Regions from separate parts of the Actinoplanes sp. NPDC051861 genome, predicted to be linked through region 3. Evidence: riboswitches for the same ligand, from Rfam matches in the RefSeq annotation. Region 3 holds a riboswitch; each other region holds the start of a gene.
What was found. Region 3 has a riboswitch for glycine ahead of AB0M02_RS26920 (L-serine ammonia-lyase). Riboswitches for the same ligand answer to the same signal wherever they lie in the genome.

Region 1 (7,245 bases), on a different contig from region 3:
CGTTGAGCGTCATGTAGGAGACGTCCACGTTGAGCAGCGTCCGGACCCGGTGCACGATCGCCCGCAGCACCGCGTCCACGTCCCGCAGCCCGGACAGGTCGCCGGCCGTGTCGTAGAGCGCGGACAGCTCCTCCTCGCGGCGCCGCCGGCGTTCCAGCAGCGTGCGCACCCGCAGCGCGAGCAGTTTCGCCTGCTCCAGCTCGGCGAGCTCGGCACCGGCCAGCCCGGCGGTCCGCGCGGCAATCAGCGGGCGCTCGAACTCGACGAGGGCGGCCTCGCGCGCCAGCAGGTCCAGGTAATCCAGCTCGTGCATGATGGCGCCACCCTAGGCGGTCCGGCGGCGCCGCTCCATGTACGGGTCCGACATCCCGCCCCGCTCCGGCATGTCGCGGGTCGCCACAACCGAGTCGCAACCGGCTGCGGCACCGTTCGGGACCCGTACCCACGCACCTTGGTCCCACCCCGATGCTCCCTGATCCCGGTGAGGCCCCATGGACCACGTCCGTGCGGGTGCCGCCCTGTCGGGCCTGGGCCGGCGCACGGATGCTCTCGCCGCCCCGGTGGTGACCGGCCTGTCCACCCGCAACGGGGTGGCCGCCGGCGGCACCACCCTCAAGATCACCGGGGAGAACCTGGACAGCACCGGCGCGGTCCGCTTCGGCCGGGTCCGCGCGCCGTTCCTGGCCACCCCGACCCAGCTGACCGTGACCGTGCCGCCGAACCCGGCCGGCGGCGTCGTCGACGTCACGGTCACCACGCCAGACTCAGGTGTGACAACCGGCCGGGAGCCGGACAGGTACCGGGCATGAACAACGAGACCCCGGACGACCGGTTCCGCCGGTTGCACTGGGACACCTATCCCGATCTGCTGCGGTTCGTCGAGCGCCGCGTGCCGGCCGATGAGGCCGAGGACATCGTGTCCACGGTCTTCCTGACGGCATGGCGGCGCTTCGGCGACGTGCCGGAGGACGCCCGGCCGTGGCTGTTCGCCGTGGCGCGCAGGACCATGGCCAACGGCAACCGCGGCTGGCTGCGCCGCAGAGCACTGGACGTCCGGCTGGTCGCCCTCGAACCACGGGGGCCGGCGGACACCGCCGCCGGCGCCGCCGTACGCATCGATCTGGAACGCGCGTGGCGCGCGCTGCGCCCCGCGGACCGGGAGATCCTCGCCCTCATCGCGTTCGACGGGCTGACCGCCGAGCAGGCCGCAACCGTGCTCGGCTGCCGCCGCACCGCGTTCGCCATGCGGCTCGGCCGCGCCCGGCAGCGCCTGCGCGACGCCCTGGAACCGGCCGCCGGACCCGCACGCACCCACGACCTCGGAGAACAGGCATGGACACGAGCATGAACGACCTTGATCAGCTGGCCGTGCTGGACCCGTCCCGCGGGCGGGAACCCAGCGAGATGGAGTGGGCCCGCTCGCGGGCCTCGATCGACCGGATGCTCAACGGCGTACCGGAGCACCGGCCGCAGACGGCGTGGCGCCGGGTGGGCGTGACCGCGGCCGCGGCGGTGGCGGTGGGCGCGGTGGGTGCGGTGGCGGTGCCGGCGCTGCTGCCGGGAGCTGCTGAGGAGGCGATCGCGGCGTGGACGCCGGCGCCCGGCTCGCTCACCGGCGAGCAGGTGATGCCGCAGGCCCGCGAGTGCGCCGGTGACGACCCGGTCGTGCCGGATGACGTGCTGCTGGCCGAACAGCGCGGGCTGGCCACCCTGCTGATCCTGCGCAAGGACGACGGCACGGTGGTGGAGTGCCTCAACGCCGGCGACTCCTCGACGATGGCGTCGATGGCACTCGTCGAGGAGTCGCGGATCAAGGTTCCGGCGCAGGGGGCGGTGGATCTGGAGACGATGAGCTCCCTCGGCGACGGTGACGGGCAGTGGTCCAACATCGTCGGGCTGACAGGCGCCGGCGTCACCGGTGTCGACGTGCGGCTGGACAGCGGCAAGGTGCTGCAGGCCAGCGTGCGCAACGGCTGGTGGGCGGCTTGGTGGCCGGGCGCCGAGGGTGGTGAGGTGGACACGCTGACCGTGGTCGTGCACACCGCCGACGGCTCCACTTCGCACCGCCCTTCCACGCTGGGTTAGTCCTTCTCGTCGCTCAGGGCCTCTGATTCCTGGTCCGGAGGCCCTGGGCTACGAGGGCGAGAGCGCCGAGAGCGGCCACCGCTCCGCCGTAGAGCAGCGCGGTCGAGTGCAGGCCGATCCGGCCGGCCAGGACGCCGGCGATCACGGCGGGGAGGCTGAACGCGGTGTAGGAGACGACCAGTGCCACGGCCTGGAGCTGACCGCGCTCGTGCGGGGCGGCAAGCCGGGCGAGAGTGCCGAACGAGGCCAGTGCCGCCGCACCGAACCCGGCACCGGAGACGATCGTGCCGAGCGCGCCGAGCAGAAGGTTCTCGGCGGACATCCCGGCGACGGCGATCACGCCGCCCGCGAACAGGCCGGTGCCGGCGAGGGCGAGGACCCGCGGGGTGGGCACGCCGCGCAGCAGGAACGAGGTGACCGCGCCGGTGCCGCAGATCAGCGTCACGACGAGGCCGCCGATCAGGTGGTCGTGCAGACCGAACGAGTCGGCCGCCACGGACGGGCCGAGCGAGAGGTAGAGACCACCGAGCGCCCAGCTGGCCACGATGATCGGGAGCAGCGCGAACACGTCGGCGCGCAGCCGGGCCGGGACACCGAGCCGCGGCGTCAGCGAGGCCACCGCGCCCGGCCGCCGGGTGGCGGTCTCCGGGAGGTACGCGACCGCGACCGCGGCGGCGGCCATGCCCAGCAGCAGGACGGCGAACACGAGGTGGGTCGGGAACGGCGCGTACTCGACCAGGATGCCGCAGCCGAGGGCGCCCAGTCCGAGGCCGGCGGTCGGCGCGATGCCGGTGATCAGGCCGGCGCGGGTCGGCGCGTGGGACGGGTTCAGGTCGATCAGGGCGGCGCCGAGCGTGCTCAGGGCGGCGCCTGTCGCCACACCCTGGACGATCCGGGCGGCTACCAGGGTGCCGACGTCGCCGGCCACCAGGAACAGGATCAGCGCGACCGACTCCAGGACGATGGCGCCGGCCAGCACGGGGCGGCGGCCGATGTGGTCGGAGAGGGCACCGAGAACGAGCAGCGTGCCGATCAGCGCGGCCACGTAGACGGCGAAGATCACGGTCAGCGTCGCCGCGGAGAAGCCCCACTGCCGCTGGTAGACGACGTAGAGCGGGGACGGCACGGCGGCGGCGGCCGCGAAGACGACCAGGATCGCGGCGATCGAGGCGAAGGCCGCGGGCCGGCTGAGCCGCCGTTCGCGTACGGCGGGCAGCACTTGGGTCATGGCGACACTCCTCAACTTGATCGCTATACAGACAGGTCTGTCTAGTCGCCCCTGACGGTAGACAGATCTGTCTGCTACCGTCAAGGCATGTCAGTCGCGTCACCCCGCAAGTCGGCCCGCGAGCGCCTCCTCGCCGCCGCGGACGAGCTGTTCTACGCCGAGGGCGTGCACTCCGTCGGCATCGATCGGGTGATCGAGCGCGCCGGAGTCGCGAAGGCGTCCCTCTACAGCGCGTTCGGGAGCAAGGACGAGCTGATCAGGGCGTATCTGAGAGGGCGGCACGAGAGCCGGCGCGCCCGCATCCTCGGCGGCGTCTCGCGATTCACCGACCCCCGGGATCGGCTGCTCGTCGTGTTCGACCTGCTCGCGGAGAGCGCCGGGAAGCCGGGATTCCGGGGGTGCGCGTTCTACAACGCGGGCTCGGAGGTTGACCCGTCGGGGGTCGTACGCGAGGAGGCCGACCACAACCGGGACTGGACGCGTTCCCTGTTCGCCGAGCTCGCCCGCGACGCCGGTGTTGCCGATCCAGCGGAGTTCGCCGAGGAGATGATCGTGCTGTACGACGGGGCGATCGTGGGGGCCCGGCAGGGCCGCGGGCCGTTGGCGGCGATCACAGCTCGGGCGATGGCGGCAGTTCTGCTGGACGCGGCCCGGCGGTAGGCGGTTTCAGGAACGGCCGCGCCGCCACGGCCACACCGACGGGCGCCGGAACGTCTCGGACAGTTGGTCGTCGACGACGGTCCGGACCCCGGCCAGGGCGATCGTCAGCATCTCCCGCAGCCCGTCGCAGGTGCGGCACGACTCCCGGTCGCAGTCCTGGCGGTGCTCGGTCGCCGTGACGACCAGCCGCTGGGCGATGGCGCCCGACACGTGCGCCCGCTGCGCCCAGGCCGGCCGTTCCGCGATGCCGGCCCGCCACTGGCGCACGTCCTCCTCGGTGACGCCGTAGAGCCCGGCGGCCTGGCTCACCAGCTTCAGCGCACTCTGAACATCGGCGTCACCCACGCGTGGAATGCTACCGGGTGGAAGTAAACGACGATCTTGACCGTCGCGAGCCGGCCGAGCTAGCTTTGGCCTCCACAAGTGAAAATTTCTCGCCGTTTCAGCCGCCGCGGGAGAGTCCCCGTCGCCGAGCGGGGCGCCGAAGGAGCAACTTCTCCCTCAGAATCTCTCAGGCCCCGGTACCGCAGCGGACAGGCGACTCTGGAAAGCCGGGACGGCGCTGTCCCGCGCCCACGGTGCAAGCCGCTGACCGCGGTGAACCTCTCAGGCCCCATGACAGAGCGAGGGAGGCACACCCCTTTTCAGCGAGGAGCCTCTCCGTGATTCCCCAGCACCTGCGATACAGCCGCGACCACGAGTGGCTCACCGACGACGAGACCGCCACGGTGGGCATCACCGCCTTCGCCGCGGACGCGCTCGGCGACGTCGTCTTCGTCGAACTCCCCGCACCCGGCACGGTCGTGACGGCCGGCGACCCGTGCGGCGAGATCGAGTCCACCAAGTCGGTCAGCGAGGTCTACGCACCGGCCGACGGTGAGATCGTCGAGGTCAACCCGGCCCTGGACGCCGAGCCCGGCCTGGTCAACAAGGACCCCTACGGCGCGGGCTGGCTGTTCCGCCTCCGGGTGACCGGCACACCGGCCCTGCTCAACGCCACCGGCTACGCCGACCTCCTCGACACCCCCTGACCCACGTGTGAAGTTCAGCCCACCCACACACCCCAACTCCACACGCAGCCGCTCCACCCCCGAGCGTGTGAAGTTCGGCCCACCCACACACCCCAACTCCACACGCAACCGCTCCACCCGCCGAGCGTGTGAAGTCGGGCCGCGTGAGGTGCCGGTCAGACTCCGTCGACGGTTGTCAGGTCGGTCAGGCCGGAGATGGTGAGTACCGGCGCGAGCAGCGGGCCGGCGCGCAGCTGGATGCGCTCGACGTGTTCGAAGAGGGCGGCCAGGCCGGCGCTGTCGATGTACTCGACCGCGGTCAGGTCGACGATCAGCGGGCCGGCGCCCACCTGGCCGACCGCCTCGGTGAGCGCTGACGAGAAGGTGGCCGCGTTGCTCATGTCGATCTCGCCGACCGCGGTCAGCGCCGGCGCGCCGTCCGGGCGGCGGCCGTGGAGAAGCCTGAGCTGGGTGGTCATCAGCTGATCCTCGCCTGCATCTCGACGGTGGTCCCGGCCATGCCGGTGGTGACGGTGAGCTCCTGCATCAGCGCCCGCATCAGCATGAGGCCCCGGCCCCGATGGGTCTCGGCGGCCGGCCGGGGCGCCTTCCACCGGCCGGTGTCCGTGATGACCAGCCGCAGGTCCTCGACGGTCGCCGCCGCCCGCAGCCGGATCGAGCCGCCGGGGGCGTCGCGATGGCCGTGCTCGATCGCGTTCGCGCAGGCCTCCCCCGCCGCGACCAGGACGTTCTGTGCGGTGACGCGGTCGACGCCACAGCGCTCCAGCCAGCCGCGCAGGGCGCTGCGCACCGGGGCGAGCCGGGTCGCCTCGGCCGGGAACTCCAGGTCCAGCGGAGCGGGGTGACGGTAGAGCAGCAGAGCGACGTCGTCGTCGTAGCCGTCGTCGGGTGCCAGCCGGTCCATCACGTCGGAGGCCAGGTCCTCGACCGGCGTCCCGCGGCCGGCCTGGATGGCGGCGGTGGCCCGCTCGATGCCGTCGGTCAGCGGCTGGCGGCGGCGCTCGACGAGGCCGTCGGTGTAGAGCATCAGGGTGGCCCTGGCCGGCACGGTGAACTCGGCATCCTGCCGTTCGGTGCCCGCCCGGATCGCGATCGGGCGGGACCTGCCCTGGTCGAGCAGGTGGGTGGTGCCGTCCGCGTCGACGACCACGGCCGGCGGGTGCCCGGCGCTGGAGTAGTGCAGATGCCCGGTGGCCGGGTCGAGCACGCCGCAGAACGCGGTGGCGCACGTGGCGCCGGGCAGCAGCGCGGCGAACCGGTCGAGCGCGGTCAGCGTCTTCGCCGGGCTGGTGTGCTCCAGCAGCAGCGCGCGGCAGGCGCTGCGCAGCTGGCCCATGACGGTCGCCGCCTGCAGGCCGTGCCCGACGCAGTCGCCGACGACGATGCCGATCCGGCCGTCCGGCAGCTCGATCGTGTCGTACCAGTCGCCGCCCACCTTGAGCGGCCGGGTGGCCGGTTCGTACCGGACGGCGAAGCCGGTGGGCAACTCGGCCGGGCCGAGGATGGCCCGCTGCAGTGCCAGCGCGGTCTCCCTCTGCTGGTCCAGCTGATACATCCGGCGCAGGCCCTGGCTGATGTGGCCGGACAGCAGCGCGAGCAGCGTCTGGTCCTGCTCGGTGAACGGGCGCCTCTCGCCCAGCTCGACCCAGAGCACCATGGTGCCCTCCGGGTGTTCGAGCACGATGCCGGCGCCGGCCGAGGTCTCCGCCACCGAGGTCAGCATCGGCCGGTCGCGCAGCGCGACGATGCTCTCCCGGCGCGCCTCCGGCAGGTTGCTCCACCGCAGCTCGGCGTCGGTCGCGCTGACCAGGACCTCGGTGGAGCCGTCGAAGACGGCCGCCAGCACGTACTTCGCCTGCCACAGCTCGCGCAGCTCGTCGAGGGCGCCGTGCAGGCCCTGCGTGAGGTCCTCGGCCTGGGACAGCCGCACGCTCAGGCCGGCCAGGGCGGTCTCCCGCTGGACCGCGAAGTGCTCGGCGGTGACGTCGCGGAACGTGCCCACGATGACGCGGCGGCCGCTGTCCGGGTCGATGACCTGGTTGAACGAGGCCGCGGCCCACAGCCGGTGGCCGTCGCGGTGGTTGACCGGGATGGTGTAGGTGCCCTGCGTGTTCTCCAGCAGGGCGGCGAACGCGTCGGAGACCTGCTGGAAAGCGTCCTCGTCCTCGCGCGGCCACCACGGGTGGATCGGCGGGTACGGCAGCGACTCCGGCCCGTACCCGAGGATGTCGGTGAACGCGG
Region 2 (7,245 bases), on a different contig from region 3:
CGCGACCGCGAGGCAGGTCGGGTTGACCAAGCCGGGGCTGATGTATCACTTTCCGACCAAGGAAGCGCTGATGCTGGCCGTGGTCGATCATGTCGCCGCCGAGTGGGTGCGGAGCATGGCCGACCGGCTCGGCGGTTCGCCGGCGGAGGCTTCCGCGTCGGATCGGATCCGCGCCTATGTCGAGACCGCGTTCACGGGCCGGTTGGACCGGGCAGACTTCGCGATCTTCTTCGACGCGGTCTACCGCGACGCGTTGACCGAGGCGTGGGAGCGCCGGCTGCGGCCTTGGCTGGATCTGCCCGACGACCTGCCTGACAGCACCCGGGCCCGGCTCACGGCCGCGCGTCTTGCCGCCGACGGCTACTGGATCGCGGTGGCCACCGGCGTCTTCGCCCCGGCCGAGCGTGACCACGCACCCCTGACCGCCGTCATGGACACCCTGTTGAAGGACGAGAACCACTGATGAACAAGTGGCTGCTGCTCGCGACCGCGATCCTGCTCGAGGTCACCGCGACCCTGTCGCTGCGCGCCGCCGTGGACCATCCCGGGTGGTATGCCCTGGTCGCCCTCGGCTACGTCGGCGCGTTCACCACGCTGTCGCTGGTGCTGCGCTCGGGCATGGGTATCGGCGTCGCTTACGGCATCTGGGGCGCCGCCGGTGTCGCCACCACCGCGGTCGCGGCAGCGATCATCTTCGGCGACCCGCTCACCGCGCTGATGGGCACGGGCATCGCGCTGATCATCGGCGGGGTGCTCTGTGTCGAACTCGGCTCACAGGCCGCTCACGCCCGTCAGGCGTCCCACGCCGGAGAGGGGAACGCCTGATGACCTGGTTCTTCCTGGCGGGCGCGATCCTGTCCGAGAGCGCGGCGACCCTCTGCCTGCGGATGGCCGCACAGCCCGGCGCGTCGAAGAAGTGGTTCGCCGGCGTCGTGGCCGGTTTCGTCGGGGCGTTCGGCATGCTCACGCTTGCGTTGCGGGCCGGGCTCGCGATCGGTGTCGCCTACGGCATCTGGGCCGCCAGCGGCGTCGCCCTGACCGCCGTCGCCTCGCGGGTGCTGTTCGGCGAGCCGCTGACCAGGGTCATGGTCGCCGGTCTTGGCCTGATCATCGCCGGGGTGTTGCTCGTCGAGCTCGGCGCCGCACACTGACCCGCGATGACGTGGGGTTCGGCCGCCGCCTCCGGCGCCATCGCCTGGCCGGATGCCGGCTCACCGGGGAGGGTGAGGTGGGAACCGGATCCGGACGGGGTGCGTCGAACGCGCATGGCGGGACGACGGTGGGTGCTGGGGTTTGTCGTTTGCGCGGCGCTGCTGGGTGGCTGCGGGAACGAGACGATCGTGGACGGGGAGCCGGTTGATGACGGGGCGCAGCGGCAGAACGATCAGGCGCGGGAGGCGCTCGCCCGCTATGAGGAGGCGATCCGCAAGGCCGGCGGTGCGCCGCGGTATGTGCCGATCGGGGAGCTGACCGGGCAGCGCGGCGACTGGGAGGCGGCGGTCGGGGACGACTTCAAGCGGGCTCTCGGTGCCGGCCAGGTCGTCACGTCCAGCGAGTTGCCGCGGGCGCCGCGGCGGACCGGCGAGGTCAGCTGGGGGAGCGAGGAGCTGAGCCTGCCGCTGCTGTCCGCGACCGAGGCGCTGGACGAGCTGGCGATGACGAGTCATCACGAGAACTGCCCGGACTGCCGCCCGCTGGACGCCACCGGGGCGCGTTTCACCACCGTCACCGTGCAGACCACGCGCGGCCAGGCGCGGGTTCCCGCGTGGGAGTACACGCTGAAGGGCACGAAGGTGCGGATCACCCGGCCGGCGGTCGGCTCGGTGAGTGTGAAGCTCACGCCGCCGTCGTGGGATCCCTACAACACGCCGGCGGGTCTGGCGATCGACTCGGCCGTGACGAAGGTGGGCAGCAGGACGCTGACCGTCGGGTTCACCGGGGCGCCGAAGGGTGCCGCCGATCCGTGCGGCGCCGACTACGAGGCGAGCGCGGTGGAGTCGGAGCACGCGGTGGTGATCGTGGTGGAGACCCGGCTGAACGCGGCCGAGCAGGCCTGTCCTGACATCGGGTTCCGGCGGACGGCGCCGGTGGAGCTGGCCGAGCCGCTGGGGGAGCGGGCCGTGCTGGAGGTGATGCAGGGTCTGCCGGTTCCCGTCACGATCAACTGAGGCGGTCCGCCGGTATACGTTGGGGCCATGAGTGACTGGAACACCAGGGTCATCGAGGAGTTTCGTGCCAACGAGGGCCGCGTGGGCGGGCCGTTCGCCGGGGCGCCGATGGTGCTGGTCCACCACCGGGGCCGCCGCACGGGGCGCGACATGGTCAGCCCGATGATGTATCTGCCGCACGAGACCGACGACGACGTCATGTACGTCTTCGCCTCCAAGGGTGGCGCGCCGGAGAACCCCGGCTGGTACCACAACCTGGTCTCGGCCGGTCAGGCGTCCGTCGAGCGGGGAACGGAGACATATCCGGTGGGGGTGCGGGAGCTGACCGGTGCGGAGCGTGACCGCCGGTTCGCGACGCAGGCCGAGCGCTATCCCGGGTTCGCCGGGTACGCGGAGAAGACCGCCGGGATCCGTACCATCCCGGTCCTGGAACTCACTCGGCTGGCGCCCGCCTGAGCCCGCGTTCGCGCACCTGGACGAGCAACTCGTCGACGCGGTCGCGGTCGGGGTGCTCGGGCAGGCCGGTGGCCGCCGCGGCCTGATCGAGGTCGGCCAGCAGGACGGACGCCCACTCGGTGACCTCCGCCCAGCTCAGCTCGCCGCGCCGGACCGCGAGCAGCCGGTCGCGCAGGTGGGCGACGTCGACGAGGATCTCGCCGGTACGCAGCACGTGCGCGCCGGCGTGGAGCAGCCGGATCATGTGCATGGCCTGCTTGTGGTTGGTCTCGCCGGTGCGCTCGCGCCGGTTGGCGACGCGGGTGAGCTGGTCGCGGGCGTAGCCGCCGTACGTCTCGGCCACGCGGCGCGACAGGAACGCGGTGCGGATGCCGACGAGGTCCCGGCCGTCGGCGGTGATCTGCTCGACCAGCGGTGACCAGAGCACTTCGAGGACGGTCGGGTTGGCCTGCAGGGCGAGCACGCAGAACCGTTCGATCTCCCAGGAGAACTGCTCGTCGAGGGGGCCTTCCCGGTGGGTGGGCGGCTTGTCGAGGCTCCAGAACGCGCGGGTGGGTGCCACGAACACACCCCGGCGGTCGTGGTCGGATCCCGGGCCGTCGAGTCCGTAGGCGCGGGATCCGACCACGACGGCAAGCGCCGTCCGCGATTCGACGAGCGAGGTCATGATCGGGACCTTAGGCGACGCGGCGAGACGGCCCCCGGGTGGGCGGGCGTCACGTCGCGTCGTCAGGCAACGCGGAAGGTGACCGCGGCGCTCAGTCTTTCCGGATAACGCTCCGGGGACTGGGTCCGGCGGTCTTCGTCATCGTCGAGGGCAAAGACGCGGGCGGTCCACGTACCCTTGGCCAGGTTGTGCATGTCCCAGTAGTTCCTGTCCATGGGATGGCCCGTCTCGCTGCTCGCGTTCCGCAAGATGACCCGGTAAGACACGTTGGCCACGCCGTTGATGGCGCAGGCATTCCATCGAAGCGTATAAACTCCCGTGTCGCTCTTCGTCACGGCGAGATTCGTCGGCCTTGTCGTTGGTCTCGGGGATGCGGCCGGTGTTTCAGCGGTCGTGCCGGCTGTCGGCGGTTCCGGCACGCGTGGGGCCGGGACGCCGCGCGGTGGTTGCGGGTTCGGGCCTAGTGCGTCGCGCTTGTTGTCGCTGTCCAGGCGCGAGACCGCAACCACGCCGGCCCCCGCGAGGACTAAGACAATGCCCAGAATGCCCAGAATGCCCGGAACGCCCAGCACGTGCCGGTTGTGGATCGTTACCGGGCCCTGCACGTTGAGCTGATCTCGGAAGGCGAGGCCTTGTTGGCTGATGGGTGCTCCGGCTGAGGAAGATGGATCCTCCCCTGACGAGACGCCGGGAGCGGATGCGGCGGACCGCTTCTTGAACGTCCTCAACTGATTTGCTGTCAACGCCAGTCCCGGAAATGCGATGGAAAGAGCTAACAGAGTGGCCCAGTCGGCGGCCTTGCCGCTGTCGAAACCGGCCAGGGCGGCCACCAACCCGGACGCCACCAGCCCACCGATAACGGACACCCACATCGCACGCACTCGAACATTGTTCGGGCCCGCCGTGAGCGTTGGAAGGCAGGTACTCCGGTCAGGTGACACAGCTTCCCGGTGCCGGCGCGGGCGCGGCACCGGGAGGCGATGTCACAGGTCGAGGACTGTCCCGTCGATCTCGTCGAGTTCCTCGCGGCTGAACGGCGGTGCGGTGAGCGCGGCGATGTTGTCCTCGAGCTGTTCGACGCTGCTGGCGCCGATGATGAGGCTGGTCATGCGGGGGTCGCGCAGCGCCCAGGCGAGGGCCAGCTGGGCGAGGGTCTGGCCGCGGCGCTTGGCGATGTCGTTGAGCGCGTGCAGCCGGCCCATGGTCTTGTCGTCGAGGGCGCTCTCGTTGAGGAAGACGCTGGTGCGGATCCGTGAGTCGTCCGGGATGCCGCCGAAGTAGCGGTCGGTGAGCAGTCCCTGCTGCAGGGGGCTGAACGCGATGCAGCCGGCGCCGGCCTCCTCCAGGGTGTCGAGCAGGTTGTCGTGTTCGATCCAGCGGTTGAGGATCGAGTAGGACGGCTGGTGGATGAGCAGCGGGGTGCCGAGTTCGCGCAGGATGCGGGCGGCCTCGGCGGCCTCTGCGCTCCGGTAGTTGCTGATGCCGACGTACTGGGCCTTGCCGGCGCGCACGACGGCGTCGAGGGCGGTCATCGTCTCCTCGAGCGGCGTGTCCGGGTCGGGCCGGTGGTGGTAGAAGACGTCGACGTAGTCGAGGCCGAGCCGCTGCAGCGACTGGTCGAGGGAGGAGACCAGGTACTTGCGGGAGCCGAAGTCGCCGTACGGGCCGTCCCACATGGTGTAGCCGGCCTTGGTGGAGATGATCAGCTCGTCGCGGTACGGCTTGAGGTCGGTGGCGAGCAGCCGGCCGAAGTTGCTCTCGGCGCTGCCGGGCGGCGGGCCGTAGTTGTTGGCCAGGTCGAAGTGGGTGACGCCGAGGTCGAAGGCGCGGCGGACGATGGCGCGCTGGCGGTCGAGGGGGCGGGTGTCGCCGAAGTTGTGCCAGAGGCCGAGGGAGAGGGCGGGCAGTTTGAGCCCGCTGCGCCCGGCGCGGCGGTAGGTCATGCTGTCGTAGCGGTCGTCCGCAGGGAAGTACGTCACATCCCCCACCCTAGGACTGTGATCGGAGGGTGTGCGCGCTGGTAGGTTGACAGGTGCCGGCTACACCCGCGCGGGAGAGACTTCATGACCAAAACGGTCGTGGGGCGCCGAAGGGGCAAATCCTCCCCGGAACCTCTCAGGCAAAAGGACCGCGAGGGCAGGCGACTCTGAAATGCCCGGCCGCCGGGTATGACAGAGGGGGAGGTTGCGTGTCGACCTTCTTCGAGCCTGGAGTCGCCCATGACGTCGCCGTTCGTTTCCCGTCACATCGGCCCGGATCCGGGTGAGCAGACCCACATGCTCAAGGCGATCGGGTACAACTCGGTCGACGATCTGATGGACGCCGCCATTCCGGAGTCGATCCGCTGGCACGGTGACCTCGATCTGCCGGCCGGTGCCTCCGAGGAGGAGACGATCGCCGAGTTGCGGGCGATCGCGGACCGCAACACGGTGGCCACCTCGATGATCGGGCTGGGCTACTACGGCACGCACACCCCCGCGGTGATCAAGCGGAACGTGCTGGAGAACCCGGCGTGGTACACGGCGTACACCCCGTACCAGCCGGAGATCAGCCAGGGGCGTCTCGAGGCACTGCTGAACTTCCAGACCATGGTCACCGATCTGACCGGGCTGACCACGGCGAACGCGTCGATGCTCGACGAGGCGACGGCGGTTGCGGAGGCGATGACGCTCGCGCGGCGTGCGTCCAAGAGCAAGAGCCATGTGTACGCGGTGGACGCCGACACGTTCCCGCAGACCCTGGCCGTGCTGCGGACGCGGGCGGAGCCGCTCGGCATCGAGGTGCGCCTCGTCGACCTGGACGCCGGAGAGGCGCTGCCGGAGGAGTTCTTCGGGCTGCACGTGCAGTACCCGGGGGCGTCCGGCGCGGTCCGTGACCACGCGGCGCTGGTCGAGGCGGCGCACGCGAAGGGTGCGCTGGTGGCGGTGGCCGCCGACCTGCTCGCGCTCACCCTGCTGCCGGCTCCGGGGGAGATCGGTGCGGACATCGCGGCCGGGACCACGCAGCGTTTCGGCGTACCCCTTGGTTTTGGTGGTCCGCACGCCGGTTACCTGGCGGTGCGCAACGGCCTGGAGCGGTCCCTTCCCGGCCGCCTCGTCGGTGTGTCGAAGGATGCTGACGGCGCGCCCGCCTACCGGCTGGCGCTGCAGACGCGTGAGCAGCACATCCGTCGTGAGAAGGCGACGAGCAACATCTGCACCGCGCAGGTTCTGCTCGCGGTGATGGCGAGCATGTACGCGGTGTATCACGGGCCGCAGGGTCTCAAGGCGATCGCGTCGCGGGTGCACGGGCACGCCCTGGCCCTGGCCGGTGGGCTGAGCGCGGCGGGTGTCTCGCTGGCCCATGAGGCGTTCTTCGACACGGTGACCGCTGTGGTGCCGGGCCGGGCCGCGCAGATCGTCGCCTCGGCCGCAGAGAAGGGCGTCGACCTGCTGCAGGTGGGCGCGGACCGGGTGTCGGTGTCGGTCGACGAGACCACCACGGCCGCCCAGGTCGCGACCGTCCTGCAGGCGTTCGGGGCGGCTCCCGCCGATCCGGCCGTGACCGGCCTGACGGCCCGGACCACCGGCTACCTGGCGCACCCGGTGTTCAACACCCACCACTCCGAGACCAGCATGCTGCGTTACCTGCGCAAACTCTCGGACAAGGACTACGCGCTGGACCGCGGCATGATCCCGCTGGGCTCGTGCACGATGAAGCTGAACGCCACCACCGAGATGGAGGCGGTCACCTGGCCGGAGTTCGCGAACATCCACCCGTTCGCGCCGGCCTCGCAGACCGAGGGGTACGAGGCCCTGGTGGCCCAGCTGGAGGCGTGGCTGGCCGAGATCACCGGGTACGACGCGGTCAGCGTCCAGCCGAACGCGGGCTCGCAGGGTGAGCTGGCCGGGCTGCTCGCGATCCGTGGCTACCACCGTTCGCGCGGTGAGGAGCACCGGGACGTGTGCCTGATCC
Region 3 (7,245 bases):
CGGGCCGCCGTGGTCGACGCCGTCCGCCGGCTCACCAACGGGCCGGGCCGCTGAGTGCGACCCGGCCCGAAGAAAATCAGCTGCAGGTGGTGCCGTTAAGGGCGAACCCGGTAGGTGCCGCCGAGTTGCCAGTGTGGGTGGCCTGGTAACCGATGGTGGCCGAACCTCCCGGAGCCAGCGACCCGTTGTAGCTCGCGTTGGTCGCGGTGACCGTGCCGCTCGACGGCGTGTAGGTCGCGCTCCAGCCGCCGACGATCGTCTGCCCGGCGGCCAGGGTGAAGACCAGCGACCAGCCGTTGATCGCGGTCGTGCCGGTGTTGGTGATCGTGACGCTGTTGGTCAGGCCGGTGTTCCACGCGTTGACCGCGTTGGTGACCCGGCACGGCCGAGCCCCCGAACTGGGGCTGCTGGACGGCGAAACGCTGGGGGAGGAGGAGGGCGACGAGGGCGGCGACGAGGGCACACTGGTCCCGACACCGGTCATGATGGCGTCGATGATGCCCTGCTGCGTCACCGTGTTGGAGCTGCGGTTGAACAGGCCGAAACCGTGCTGCCCGTTCCAGCCGTTGTCCCAGTAAGCGGTGGCTCCTCCGTACTTCTTGGCGGTGGCCGCCAGCGTGCGCGCGTAGTCCACGCGGTACCGGTTGCTCGCCGAGTCGTACGTCGTCTTGTCGATCGAGCCGTACTCACCGACGAAGAACGGGTAGCCGCGCGTCACGAACGTGTCGCGCATCTTCTTCATCTGGCCGTCCATGAAGTCTTCCTGGCCCCAGACCGACTTCTTCGCCGGGTTGGTCGCGTTCGCGCCCCACTGGGTGATCGTGCCGTCCTCCTGGCCGGCGAAGTCCCACGGGTCGTAGTAGTGCACCGAGATCATCAGTCGCTGCTCGGCGGCCGGGATGGTGGAGGACCGGTACTGGTCCGTCGGGATCACGAAGCCGCTGCCCACGGTGTGGTCGATGTTGGTGTTCCAGCCGGGCACCAGCAGCCAGCGCGCGGCGTTGGTGCCGCCGGTACGGCGTACGGTGTCCACGAAGATCTGGTTGTAGGCGTTGATGTTCGAGTAGCACGGCTGGGTCGGGTTGCCGTACTGGCCGTCGAAGTTCTCGTTCATCGACTCGAAGATCAGGTGGTCGTTGTAACCCTGGAACTTCGTCGCCACCTGCTGCCAGACCTTCTGGTACTTGTCCCGGATCGTGGTCTGGTCGGCCGCGTCACAGATCAGCCAGGAACCGGTGACGGTCTTGTAGCCGTCGCCGTGCATGTTGATCAGCACGTACAGTCCGCGGTTGTACGCGTAGTCGACGACCTCCTTGATCCGGTTCAGCCACGCCGTGTTGACGGTGTAGCTGGGGCCGGCGCCGATGTTCCCGAGGTAGGAGACCGGGATCCGGATCGTCTTGAAGCCCGAGGCCCGCACGCGGTCGATGAGGGCCTGCGTGATGACCGGGTTGCCCCAGGCGGTCTCGCTGGGGATGCCGTTGTTGCTGGCCTCGAGCTGGTTGCCGAGATTCCAGCCGGCGCCCATGTCGGCGACCAGCTGTGGACCGGACAACTGGGCCGTGACGTCGGCCGATGCCGAGGTCATGACGCCGTAGAAGGTTCCGGCGAAGGCCATGGTGGCGGCGACGACCGCGAGCCCGGCCTTTCTTGCTCTCGATGTCATGGGGATTCCCTCTCGTCGGTCCCAGGCACTGGACCGGCCGGCTCGGGCTCGCGGATCGGGGGGACGATCGGGCGTGGTAGAGCGCAGCCGCTACCTGGGAGCGCTCCCATGATCGCAGGTCATCGATGTTTTGTCACCCCTGTCACAGCGATCCCACCGTGGAAAACTTTATTTGAAGGTCAGCCAAAGTACGGCGGTGTCGTCGGTGGCCGTGCCCGGCGACATGCGATCGAGAAGGGCCTGGGACGGATCCGGGAGGGTGGCCCGTGACAGGTCACCCGCCGTGGCGGCCAGGCGTTCCAGGCTGACGTACAGCGACTCGTCCCGGCGCTCGACCAGGCCGTCGGTGTACCAGATGAGCTGCGAGCCGGCGGGCAGCACCAGCTCCGCCGCCTCGCGGTCGCCGGACTCCACGGCCACCGGCAGCGAACGCCCCTCCCACAGGAACTCCCCGTGCCCGGACGTGACCAGCAGCGGCGGCGGATGACCCGCGCAGGCGTACCGGAGCAGGCGCGTCCCCGGGTGGTAGTCGGCGTACCCGACGGTGCACGTGTGTGCGCCGTCGATCAGTCTGCTGGCCTGGTCCAGGCCGGTCAGGACCTCGGCCGGTCCCGGGGCGGACTGCGCGAGGACCCGTACGATCGCTTGAAGCCGCGCCATCGCGGCGGCCGCCGCGAGATCGTGGCCCACGACGTCGCCGACAGCGAAACCGATGCGCTCGCCGGGCAGGTGGAAGACGTCGTACCAGTCGCCGCCGACGTCGTGGGTGAGGTCCGCCGGCCGGTAACCGGCGCTGATCCGGACCGGCGACAGGTCACGGCCGAACGTGGGCAGCAGCGCGTGCTGGAGCTGCCGGGCCGCGCCGGCCTCGGTCTCGTAGAGCTCACGGGCGCGGTCACGCTCGGCCACGCCGACCGCGAGCAGGCAGGCGCCGACGACCGCCACGCTCAGGAACAGCTGCAGCGTCGCGGTCTTGAACGGCACCGAACCCTCGAGGGCGGCCCACGGCCCATGACCGGCACTGGTCATGAGGTTCGCGGTGATCGTCATCGACAGGCCGGACGTCATCGTGACCGCGAGCGGCTGCTGGAAGCCCAGCCAGTAGAGCAGCGGCAGCGGCAGATAGAACAGCGGCAGGTGCCGCGGCCAGAAACTGAGCGCGGTGACGGTCACGATCAGCAGCAGGATGCCGGCCCAGCGCAGGTCGAGCGGGCGCCGGTGGCGCCAGGCCAGCACGGTACCGGCCACCGTGAGCACACCTGTCGCGTCACCCGCCCAGAACGGCAGGAACGACTCCAGCCACTCCCGGTCCTGGCCCTGCGCGATCGTGGTGCCGCCGATCAGCGCGCCGACGAACGGTCCGGCCACCACGCAGCAGCCGAGAAAGGCGAGAAGGTGGCGGCGCTGCAGCAGGTTCACCCGTCCGGGGACGTACCGTCGCATCAGCAGCGCCCCGGTGAGCGGCTCGGCGGTGTTCGCCAGGGCGAAACCCAGGCAGTAGGGGAGGGTGATGCCCTGCGAGAGGTCGACGGCGATCTCGGTTGCCGCGACCGTCGCGAGGATCCACGGCCACTGCCGTCGCGGGGTGAGGAGCAGCGCGGACAGCGTGACTCCGGCCGAGAGGAACAGCACCACGATGGAGGTGGCGTCGAACGCGACGAACGCCAGCAGCGCGCCGGCCGCATAGGCGGCCGCCACCACGACGACGACCAGCCAGGTGGGCCTCATGACGGTACTTTACGGGCGGTGTTGACGCCGCCGGGCCCGCCGGATAGCTTGCGAGCGACAACCGAAGACCCCGCCGTTATCAGCCGCCGCGGGAGAGTCCCCTGATCGGGGCGCCGAAGGAGCAACTTCTCCCTCAGAATCTCTCAGGCATCCGTACCGTGGTGGCAAGGCGACTCTGGAAAGCCGGGATCCGTCCCGCGCCCAAGGTGCAAACCGCGCACGCGGCGAAGCTCTCAGGCCCCATGACAGAGTGAGGGAGGCTTACCCCAAGGGAGCCTCCGCATGGCCGTGTCCGTCTTCGATCTCTTCTCCGTCGGCATCGGCCCGTCCAGTTCACACACGGTGGGCCCGATGCGCGCGGCCCACATGTTCGCCGGGCGGCTGGCGGATCTGCCGGTGGTCACGGTGCGTGCCGAGCTGTTCGGCTCGCTCGGCGCGACCGGTCACGGTCACGGCACGCCCAGGGCGGTGCTGCTGGGCCTGGAGGGCTGCGAGCCGGAGACCGTCGACGTGACACGCGTCCCCGACGAGGGAGGCCGCCTCTTCGACGTCGATCTGGTGCTGCACCGGCGGCGCACGCTGCCCGGTCACCCCAACGGGATGATCTTCACGGCTCTCGGCGCCGAGGGCGCCGAATTGCTGCGCAAGACCTACTTCTCGGTCGGCGGCGGCTTCGTCGTCGATGAAAAGACTTCTACGGTACGCAGTGACGACACCATTCTTCCCCATGCGTTCTCCACCGGTGACGACCTGTTGCGGCTCACCCGCTCCACCGGGCTCTCGATCTCCCGGCTGATGCTGGCGAACGAGATGTCGTGGCGCCCCGCATCCGAGGTGTTCGATGGGCTGCTGTCGATCTGGCACGTGATGCGCGAGTGCGTCGACGACGGGCTGCGGGCCGAAGGAGTGCTGCCCGGTGGCCTCAAGGTGCGCCGCCGCGCCGCCGCGACCGCCCGCCAGCTGCGGGCCGCCGGTGACCCGGCCGCGCACTCGATGGAGTGGCTCACCGCGTACGCCATGGCCGTGAACGAGCAGAACGCCGCCGGCGGCCGGGTGGTGACCGCGCCGACGAACGGCGCGGCCGGGATCATTCCGGCGGTGCTCCGCTACTACCTGGATTTCGTGCCCGGCGCGGACGACGACGGCGTGGTCCGGTTCCTGCTGACCGCGGGCGCGATCGGCCTGCTCTTCAAGGAGAACGCCTCGATCTCCGGCGCCGAGGTCGGCTGCCAGGGCGAGGTCGGTTCGGCGTGCGCGATGGCGGCGGCCGGGCTCGCGGAGGTCCTCGGCGGCACGCCCGAGCAGGTGGAGAACGCCGCGGAGATCGGCATGGAGCACAACCTCGGCCTCACCTGCGACCCGGTCGGCGGGCTCGTGCAGATCCCGTGCATCGAGCGCAACGGCATGGCCGCGGTCAAGGCGGTGACCGCGGCGAAGATGGCCCTGCGCGGCGACGGCCGGCACCACGTCTCCCTCGACAAGGTCATCAAGACCATGAAGGAGACCGGCGCCGACATGAAGGTCAAGTACAAGGAGACCGCGCGCGGCGGCCTCGCCGTCAACGTGATCGAATGCTGAAGTCCCCGGAGCCGGCCCGGAACGTCGTGGCGGTGAGCTGTTCGACGTCGCCGCTCGCGTAGTACGTCCCGGGCGGCAGTTCGATCCGCGCGGTGACGTTGACCGGGATCCGGCCCTGGACGTGCAGCCCGCCGCCGGTCCGCTGCCAGGCGAGACGCACCTCGCCGCGCTGGGTCGGCACGGAACCGGCGGCGTGCCGGAGGCTGGTGGCCGGGGGAGCGATGGTGACGGTACGGCCACCGGGCTCACCCAGCCGTACGCCGAGCACCGTCTCGATGATGTCCACGGCGGCCTGGGCACCCCAGCCGTGTGACTGGCTGAAGTTGGTTCCCGGGTCGATGGACCACGCCTCCCAGGTGAAGGTGCCACCCTTCGCGAGGATGTCCGCCCAGCCGAGATCGTCGGGATTCGTCAGCAGCTTCAGCACCGCGTCCGGGCGCGTCTCCAGAGCCTTCAGCAGCCAGTGCGCCGTCATCGGCCCCTGCTTCATCCCGGACGCCGCCAGGAACTCGGTCAACGCCGGCAGGTCGGCGGCGGGTGCGATGCCGAAGGCGACGGCGTACGAGGTGGAGTGCTGCCCGGCGTGGCCGGACTGCGTGCCGTCGGCCCGCAAGCCGTCGACGTAGACGCCGTCGGTTCTGCGCAGCCGCTGGTTCACGGCCGTGATCAGGTCGAGCTCGGCCTGCCGCAACTCCGATCTCTCGGCCCTCTGCAGCACCTCGGCCATGTCGGCGGCCCGGCGCAGAACCTCCACACCCAGAGCGTTGACCGTCGTGCGCGCCGCGGTGTTCATGTCGTAGCCGAACCGTCCCGGCGCCGGCCAGTCGACGATGCCGTACTGGTACTGGCCGCTGCCGCCGGACAGGTTCGTGACCAGGCCCGCGGTCGGCCCGGCGGCCGGGATGTGCCGCCGGACGTACCCGGCGGTGGCCAGGATCGCCGGGTACGCCTCGGCGAGCAGCGTCTCGTCGCCGGTGACCTCGTACCAGCGCCACACCCAGTCGACGAACATCTCGCTGTAGTCGGGGATGTCCCGCTTGCCGTCGCCGTTCGGGTAGACCGCGTTGTAGCGGCCGGTGTCGGCGACCGTCGCGGACCAGTGGCGCTTCTGCGAGGCGAGGAACTCACGGATCGCCTTGCGGGTGGCGGCGCGCTCGCCGAAGCCCTGCATGGTGGCGTACGAGATGTTGGCCGCGTCCCCCAGGAACTGGCCCTTCTCGCGGGTCGGGGTGTCGACGAACTGCTCCTGCACGGAGTAGAGCGCGGACCGCTGCATCAGGGCCCAGACCCTGTCGAGCGTCGGATCACTGCTGCGGAACTCGGCTCTCGGGCCCTCCACCTCGGTGTGGACGAGAATCGCCCGTACATCCTCGAAGTTGATCTTCTCGCCGGCACCCGGGATCTCGAAGTAGCGGAAGCCCAGGTGGGCGAAGGCGGTGAAGGTCTGCGCGCCGTCGGCCTGCGTGAACGGATAGGACATGTCGGTGCTCTGGGTCGCCTCCGGAGTCGTGGCGACGCGACCGTTCTCGGACAGCTCGTATCCGGCGCGCAGGGTCAGCGTGCGGCCCGCCCGGCCCGCCTCGAAGTCGACGACCGGGCGGGCCGGTATGACCACGCCGAAGTCCGCGACGGGGGTGCCGTCGGCGGCGGTGAGGATGCGGACGGGCTTGACCACGGTCGCGTTCTCGCTGCTCACGATGCGGGCGTCGAGCCCGGTCAGATGCGTGAAGGGTGCCGCGGGGTGCGCGCCGAGGACCACCGGCGGGGCCCAGGCGGAGTCGTCGAAGCCGGGTTGCCGCCACGGTCCGATCTCGGCGGCGCGCTGGGCGTCGGCATGTTCGATTCGGTCACCCTCACCGTTTCGCAAGGGGCTTTCACGGTACGGGGCCTCGCGCACCCGCCAGGTCGGATCCGTCGTGATCGTCTGCGTGGTGCCGTCGGTGTACTCGACCACCACCTTGACCAGCAGGCCCGGTGTTCCGGCGGCGCGGCCTTGGCCCCCGCCGTACCAGTGCAGCAGCGCACCCAGCGTGATCGTGCTCCGCCCGCGGACCAGCGCGGTGATGTCGGTGGACTGGTAGAAGCCCTCGCCGGGATAGGAGAACGTGCTGCCGCGATCGGCCTCGCGCCCGTTGACCCAGAGCGCCCAGCTGTGGCTGCCGGAGGTGTAGGCGCGGGCGGTGCGGACCCGGGCCGACGTGAGCGCTCGTTCGGTGCGGAACAGCGACCACTCGTCGGGCCGGCGCTCGGCGGCGGGAAGTCGCTGGATCCAC

Region 1: linked by a shared signal. The riboswitch ahead of gcvH (glycine cleavage system protein GcvH) and the one ahead of AB0M02_RS26920 (L-serine ammonia-lyase) in region 3 are both predicted to bind glycine.
Region 2: linked by a shared signal. The riboswitch ahead of gcvP (aminomethyl-transferring glycine dehydrogenase) and the one ahead of AB0M02_RS26920 (L-serine ammonia-lyase) in region 3 are both predicted to bind glycine.

Annotation. Positions count from the first base shown of each region.
Region 1 covers NZ_JBFAYE010000007.1:52,890-60,134, reverse strand. The annotation lists gene AB0M02_RS20930 (helix-turn-helix domain-containing protein) at 1-313, opposite strand, end outside; gene AB0M02_RS20925 (IPT/TIG domain-containing protein) at 492-809, shown strand; gene AB0M02_RS20920 (sigma-70 family RNA polymerase sigma factor) at 806-1,348, shown strand; gene AB0M02_RS20915 (hypothetical protein) at 1,345-2,085, shown strand; gene AB0M02_RS20910 (MFS transporter) at 2,099-3,313, opposite strand; gene AB0M02_RS20905 (TetR/AcrR family transcriptional regulator) at 3,401-3,973, shown strand; gene AB0M02_RS20900 (hypothetical protein) at 3,980-4,318, opposite strand; glycine riboswitch at 4,416-4,510, shown strand; gene gcvH (glycine cleavage system protein GcvH) at 4,636-5,004, shown strand; gene AB0M02_RS20890 (STAS domain-containing protein) at 5,160-5,462, opposite strand; gene AB0M02_RS20885 (SpoIIE family protein phosphatase) at 5,462-7,245, opposite strand, start outside.
Region 2 covers NZ_JBFAYE010000007.1:329,997-337,241, reverse strand. The annotation lists gene AB0M02_RS22165 (TetR/AcrR family transcriptional regulator) at 1-463, shown strand, start outside; gene AB0M02_RS22160 (SMR family transporter) at 463-825, shown strand; gene AB0M02_RS22155 (SMR family transporter) at 825-1,151, shown strand; gene AB0M02_RS22150 (hypothetical protein) at 1,266-2,168, shown strand; gene AB0M02_RS22145 (nitroreductase family deazaflavin-dependent oxidoreductase) at 2,196-2,624, shown strand; gene AB0M02_RS22140 (nucleotidyltransferase domain-containing protein) at 2,602-3,291, opposite strand; gene AB0M02_RS22135 (hypothetical protein) at 3,354-4,172, opposite strand; gene mgrA (L-glyceraldehyde 3-phosphate reductase) at 4,275-5,270, opposite strand; glycine riboswitch at 5,332-5,432, shown strand; gene gcvP (aminomethyl-transferring glycine dehydrogenase) at 5,511-7,245, shown strand, end outside.
Region 3 covers NZ_JBFAYE010000011.1:145,702-152,946, reverse strand. The annotation lists gene AB0M02_RS26935 (TetR family transcriptional regulator) at 1-54, shown strand, start outside; gene AB0M02_RS26930 (cellulase family glycosylhydrolase) at 77-1,666, opposite strand; gene AB0M02_RS26925 (SpoIIE family protein phosphatase) at 1,835-3,394, opposite strand; glycine riboswitch at 3,474-3,563, shown strand; gene AB0M02_RS26920 (L-serine ammonia-lyase) at 3,677-4,972, shown strand; gene AB0M02_RS26915 (family 78 glycoside hydrolase catalytic domain) at 4,953-7,245, opposite strand, start outside.